Flammeovirga agarivorans: one gene and its partner. The protein of the gene in region 2 interacts with the protein of the main gene of each other region in a pairwise test. Links are inferred from orthologs where the notes say so. Each region holds a gene or a part of one and is shown on either strand. Other genes may lie near its edges.

What was found.
Region 1: the proteins of HGP29_RS00815 (region 2) and def interact in binary tests that used the Escherichia coli proteins (3 or more experiments, as listed by UniProt). The link is inferred for Flammeovirga agarivorans from one-to-one orthologs.

Annotation. Positions count from the first base shown.
Region 1 is NZ_JABAIL010000004.1:741,181-744,355, forward strand. What follows is about bases 201-3,033. They hold def (peptide deformylase), read left to right. Parts: upstream 201-1,253; coding sequence 1,254-1,814; downstream 1,815-3,033. Other genes in these bases: HGP29_RS15935 (bestrophin family protein), read left to right, coding at 201-458; HGP29_RS15940 (arsenate reductase family protein), read left to right, coding at 459-809; ruvX (Holliday junction resolvase RuvX), read left to right, coding at 816-1,232; HGP29_RS15955 (hypothetical protein), read left to right, coding at 1,909-2,394; HGP29_RS15960 (amidohydrolase), read left to right, coding at 2,407-3,033. Also shown: more of HGP29_RS15935, read left to right, coding at 1-200; more of HGP29_RS15960, read left to right, coding at 3,034-3,175. UniProt on the Escherichia coli protein: Removes the formyl group from the N-terminal Met of newly synthesized proteins. Requires at least a dipeptide for an efficient rate of reaction. N-terminal L-methionine is a prerequisite for activity but the enzyme has broad specificity at other positions.
Region 2 is NZ_JABAIL010000001.1:176,676-179,928, reverse strand. What follows is about bases 230-3,140. They hold HGP29_RS00815 (aspartate-semialdehyde dehydrogenase), read left to right. Parts: upstream 230-1,138; coding sequence 1,139-2,143; downstream 2,144-3,140. Other genes in these bases: HGP29_RS00810 (hypothetical protein), read right to left, coding at 2,230-3,140; HGP29_RS00820 (sigma-70 family RNA polymerase sigma factor), read left to right, coding at 319-924; HGP29_RS00825 (glycosyltransferase), read left to right, coding at 230-328. Also shown: more of HGP29_RS00825, read left to right, coding at 1-229; more of HGP29_RS00810, read right to left, coding at 3,141-3,253.

The DNA of each region.
Region 1 (3,175 bases), on a different replicon or contig from region 2:
AACTTGATTTTTTAGGTGAAAAACTAATCAAAGAATTAAAAGAGTGGAAGCATGTACCGAATGCTGTCAATCAATTAATTCAAAGAAGGTTAAGGATTGCTTACGATAATAAAGAAATCACAGATTTTCAGTTTTTAAAGTTGATTGAAAACTCAGATGAATTAATTGACATTATGGGTAAATGTGAAAGAATTCACAATACTCCTATGCCATCATCACACTCTTATCTTCTGAAAACATACATCTATGTATATGCTATCATTATGCCTTTCGGTTTAATTGATAATCTTAGCTGGTGGACTATTCCTGCAGTTATGATGATCTATTACATAGCAATGAGTATTGTTACTATTTCAGAGGAAATTGAAGATCCATTTGGTAAAGATCCAAACGATTTACCAGTTGATAGGATCGCTCAAAATATTTACAACAACGTTCAAGAAATTATTACCAAATAAATGTCCAAAATTTATTACCTCTCTACTTGTTCAACATGCAAGAGAATCATTGAGGAAATAGGAAAAGATAAGTTTGATGTATTTCAGGATATCAAAACTGAAAAAATCACTTCGGAACAAATTGAAGAGATGAAGGCTCTTTCAGGATCATATGATTCTTTATTCAGTAGAAGATCTAGACAATTTAGACCAATGGGACTACATGAAAAGGACTTATCTGAGGAAGATTATAAATCGTTAATACTTCAAGAATATTCTTTTTTAAAAAGACCTGTTATTATTGCAAATAATCAGATATTTGTAGGAAATAGTAAAAAAGAAGTGGAAAAAGCGAAAGCTGCCCTTTCTTAAAAAATTATGGGAAGAATATTAGCAATAGATTACGGTACTAAAAGAACTGGCTTTGCCGTTACTGATCCGATGAAGATTATCGCATCATCATTAGAAACAGTTCAAACCAATGTGGCAATGCAGTTTATTAAAGACTACCTAGTAAAAGAGGAAGTAGATCAGTTTGTCATTGGCTTACCTGTCGGACTAGATGGATTAGAAACCGACAATACTAAACCAACTAAATCTTTTGCAAAGAAATTGCAACAAAATTTCCCTAATATTCCACTAGCCTATATTGATGAGCGATTTACATCTAAAATGGCTGAACAATCAATGTTGGCAAGTGGCATGAAAAAGAAAGACAGAAGAGTAAAAGGTAATGTAGATAAAATCAGTGCCACTATTATTCTTCAATCCTACATGGATCAGCAAAGTTTTTAATCTCAAACAAATAACAGTCAAATGATATATCCTGTAGTAGCTTATGGCGACCCCGTATTAAGAAAAGTTGCCATTGACTTTACAAAAGATGAATTAAACGAAGTTAGCACTTTAATAGACGACATGTTCGAAACTATGTCAGGTGCTCAGGGAGTTGGACTTGCAGGTCCACAGATTGGAAAAGCTAAACGTATCTTTGTTATTGATTCTAACTTAATGTTAGAAGAGGGATCTGAAGAAACAGGTTACAAAGGTGCTTTTATCAACGCTGAAATTATTGAAGAGTTTGGTGAAGATGTTGGTTTTGACGAAGGTTGTTTAAGTATTCCTGGCATCAACGGTGAAGTGGTGAGACCTGAAGGTGTAATTATCAAATACCTTGATGAAAGCTTAAAAGAAAGAGAAGAGAAATTCACTGGTGTAACTGCAAGAGTTATCCAACATGAATATGATCACATTGAAGGTGTTTTATTTACTGATTATTTATCTCCAATTAAAAAGAGGTTAATTAAAAGTAAATTAAATAACATCACAAAAGGAAAAGCTCCTCATGCTTACAGAATGAGATTTCCGAAAAAATAATTAATTTTAAGCTACTCAAAATTGAGTAGCTTTTTTTTAAATATTTTGGCGAGTACTTGTACTCACTTTATACGATTACTTTTTAAATATTACGATGAGATTACTTACTCTGTTTTTGGTTTCTTTTCTATTATTCGGATGTGGAAATGATGAAATCAATTGGAGCACTCCTACCAGCCTTGACCAATACTTTATGGATGAAATCAACAAGCATAGAGAAGATCAACAGTTACAACCTCTTACTTTTAATGTCACTTTCTTTGAAGAGTCAAAGAGATTTGCTGCTAAGTTGGCGGATAATCCAGGAATGAGGGAACAACTCTCAAAAGAAGAAGAAGAGAACGGCTACTATAAACAAAGAATACAAGTAATTACCGACGCAAGTGACATAAGAGGGTGTACGGGCTTTGCTTCTTTTTCCAATCTTAATCCTACTCCAGATGTTGTGAAAATTATGGCTCAAGCATGTTCAAACACGCTTGATAATCGCAATTCTAATACTTTTGGCGGTGCCGTATTTCAAAATTCCAATACAGGTGATTATTTTTATGTAACTTTCGTCGGCCGATTAGATAATTAATTAACGTATTCCATGTCACAACATCAAGAAAATTTCAAAATTGCTTTAGTACAATTTGATCCTCAATGGATGAATCCTACGGCAAACTTAGCTCTCCTCGAAGAAAAACTTTGGACAATTGATGAACAGGTCGATTTAGTGGTTTTACCAGAACTATTTACGACAGGATTTCATACTACGGCTGCAGAAAAAGCTGAACCAATAGGTCTGACTACTTCAAAATGGTTAATGCAACAATCTAAAAGAATGAATGCAGCAATTATTGGAAGTTTTCCTATACGTCAAGACCGTTTAATATATAACCGCTCATTATTTGCAAGGCCAAATGGTCATATATCCCATTATGACAAAAGGCATTTATTCAGAATGGCGTCTGAACATATGGCTTTCACTCATGGGAAATTTCAAGTGGTAGAAGAATGGAAAGGTTGGAGAATTAACCCAATCATTTGTTATGACCTAAGGTTCCCACTATGGTGTAGAAACACTAACAACGATTATGATATTCTTTTATGCTTAGCCAATTGGCCTAAGCCTCGAATTGAAGCTTGGGATGCTTTGCTTAAAGCTAGAGCCATTGAGAACTTATCCTATACAGTAGGCGTTAATCGTGTTGGTAACGATCCACATGGAGTTGAATATAATGGACAATCTGCCGTTTATAACCCAAAGGGACAACTCGTTAATGAGCTTTCTGAAGAAGATGAAATCCAAATTATCACTTTATCATATAAGGAAGTTCAACAAATCAGAGAGTCTTTCCCTACTCACCTAGATGCTG
Region 2 (3,253 bases):
GTTTAGACAAAAAAATAGACATGCAGGTGCTGGATACCATTATAATTTTTCAAATAAATTAATTTTAGGTACACTTAGCACTTCTCACATAGCAGTATATTTTATATATTTACTATTAGTACCACAAAGTATGGCAAATTTATTGTTCATACCTATGCTGCTAATTATACGTATTTTGCTCGTCACTTTATGCTTTTGCAAATTCTGCTCGGTCACTAAAACCAAGTACAAGTGGTGGCAAATAACTATTATGGACTTAATGCTTATTGCATATCAAATAATTATAGGAGTATCCTCAGTGATCTCAAAGCGAAACACATGGATTTAGACAGACAGTTTTCCCAAAAAGCGCTAGAAGATTTTAAATTAATAGACGAAGCGATTGCTGGTAATGAACAAGCTTATGCAAAGCTAATGAGTCGTTACCGTAAATCGGTATACCATACGATCTTGAAAATGGTTAGAAATGTGGATGACGCAGAAGATCTAACCATTGAAGCCTTCGCTAAAGCATTTAAAAATCTATCAAAGTTTAAAAAAGACTATACTTTTAGTACGTGGCTCTTCAGAATTGGCTCTAATAACGCTATTGATTTTATCCGTAAAAAGAAATTAGAAACATATTCTATTGATGCTGAAGTAACCAATAAAGATGGTGATACCATGAGTATGAATATTCAAGACTCAGGGTTGACTCCACATGAAGAAGCAATCAAAAAACAAAAGATTCAGATTGTACATGAATTTGTGAGTCTTTTACCTCCAAAATATCAGAGACTTGTAAAACTGAGATATTTTGAAGAAAAATCTTACGATGAGATTGCTGCTGAATTGGATGCTCCACTAGGTACCATCAAAGCACAGCTACACAGAGCAAGAGAGTTACTGTATGACTTAGCAAAGAATAGTAAAAACGTTCTTTAATTAAGTAAAGAAATTCAGATATAAGCTCAGCATCAATCTAGTCAAATAGATTGATGCTGTTTTGTATATAACAAACTGTGTTATTATTGTATAAATCAGTTACATTAATAACATATTTAAATTAGATTATTTAGTTTTACAGCTATAATCTAATTCTAGAGTTAAACACTCAAGCGATTATTTTCAAACAAACCAACACAATCAAGCACTAATTATGAAATTAGCAGTAGTAGGCGCAACAGGACTTGTGGGAGAACAAATCCTAAATGTTATCAAAGAAAGAAATTTCCATTTCGATGAGTTATTATTAGTAGCTTCTGCAAGATCTGCAGGTAAAAAGTTCACTTATGATGGAAAAGAATATACAGTTGTAACTGCTGAAGAAGCAATTGCCCAAAAGCCTGATATTGCTATTTTCTCAGCAGGTGGAGGAACATCATTAGAATATGCACCAAAGTTTGCAGAAGTTGGATCTACTGTTATTGACAACTCTTCTGCATGGAGAATGGACCCTTCTAAAAAACTGATCGTTCCTGAAGTAAATGCAAAGTCATTAACTAAAGAAGATAAAATTATTGCAAACCCTAACTGTTCAACAATCCAAATGATTGTAGCAATTGGTCCTTTGCATGAAAAATATAAAATTAAGCGTGTTGTAGTTTCTACTTACCAATCAGTTACTGGTTCAGGTAAAGCTGCAGTAGATCAATTATTTGCTGAAAGAGCTGTTTCTGCAGGTCAAGAGCAAGAGGTAAACAAAGTTTATCCACACACAATTGACTTAAACGTTCTTCCTCACATCGATGTATTCCAAGATAATGGATACACTAAAGAGGAGATGAAGATGATCAATGAAACTAAGAAAATCTTAGAAGACGATTCTGTAAAAGTTACTGCTACTACAGTTCGTATTCCTACAGTTGGTGGTCACTCTGAATCAGTAAATATTGAGTTCGAAAACGAGTTCGACGAAGCTGAATTACGTCAGATCCTTGCTGATGCTCCTGGTATCATCATTCAAGACGATCCTGCCAACAATGTATATCCAATGCCATTGACATCGCATAATAGAGATGAAACATTTGTAGGTCGTATCAGAAGAGACGAAACACAAGAAAAAACTGTAAACATGTGGATTGTAGCTGACAACTTACGTAAAGGTGCAGCAACAAACACTGTACAAATTGCTGAATACTTAGTATCTGCAGGTCTTGTATAAGGAAAAAAGAATCTTTCTGGGTTCTTAAATTAATAGATTCAAAAAAGGCTGAGATAATCATTTGATTATCTCAGCCTTTTTTATATTTATTTATTGGTGATATCGATACTCAAAAAATTCTTTAGAAGAAGAGAAGACTGTTCTAAAAAACTTTCATATACCATAATCCTTTTCTCTTCCACTTCAAGGTCATTGATATTTAAATTCACCTGATGAAGCTTTGATAAATCAGGGTGTACAATTGGAACAAACCCTTGAATAGGATCTGAACTATTAACGAAAAGTCTTAACTGGAATGCTGTACCGTCAGAGATACTTCCTGTCTGCTTATAGCGAGTCCATATTGAATAGGTATCGATATTTTGTGAATTCTGATAAGATAAATTCTCTTTAGGTGTTTTTGAATAAGCATTTACTAAGTTGTCCTCCTTCAAAGTGCTATATGATTTTACTTTTCCTGTATTGATATCATATTCATATGCTGTTATCTTATAAACCGTTGAACTTACTTCTTCATAATTATTGATAAAGAGCTTTGGCGCTACATCTGAAAAGATTTTAGGAATGATTAAATCCCCCGTTTCATTCACTTCAAACAACATGCGTAATTCAGCAGATTGATCATCCTTAATAAAATAAGAACGACCGGTTAAACTATTATATCCACTCGTTAACTTGATTTTATCAGTATCAAGTTTTGCTGTTGAAGACTTTAGGTCTTGAGCTGTAAATACAGCTTCTTCTCGTTGGTAATAAAATAACGGAACGTAGGATTTCTCGTTATTATTACCGTTAACTATTTCCAAATAGGTGGAGTGGTCTTCAGATAAATCTCCTGTTACTTCATAAACATGTACCTCAGGATCTTCGCTATATCTCTCAGTTAATAAAAAAGAAGCACTGTTTGATCTAAGCTTTACTTGATAGTCATTTGGAACAATAAACCTTCTTCTAATGACCATAGGAGTTTCAACACTATAATTAAATTCCTCTAATTGTACCGATTGAAATAAAAGAAGCGAATGTCGTTCATTAGTACTTTCATTCCAGGTCTGAGTGACTAATGTAACTCGATATACATATTGACCTAGATACTCCTCATCTATCACA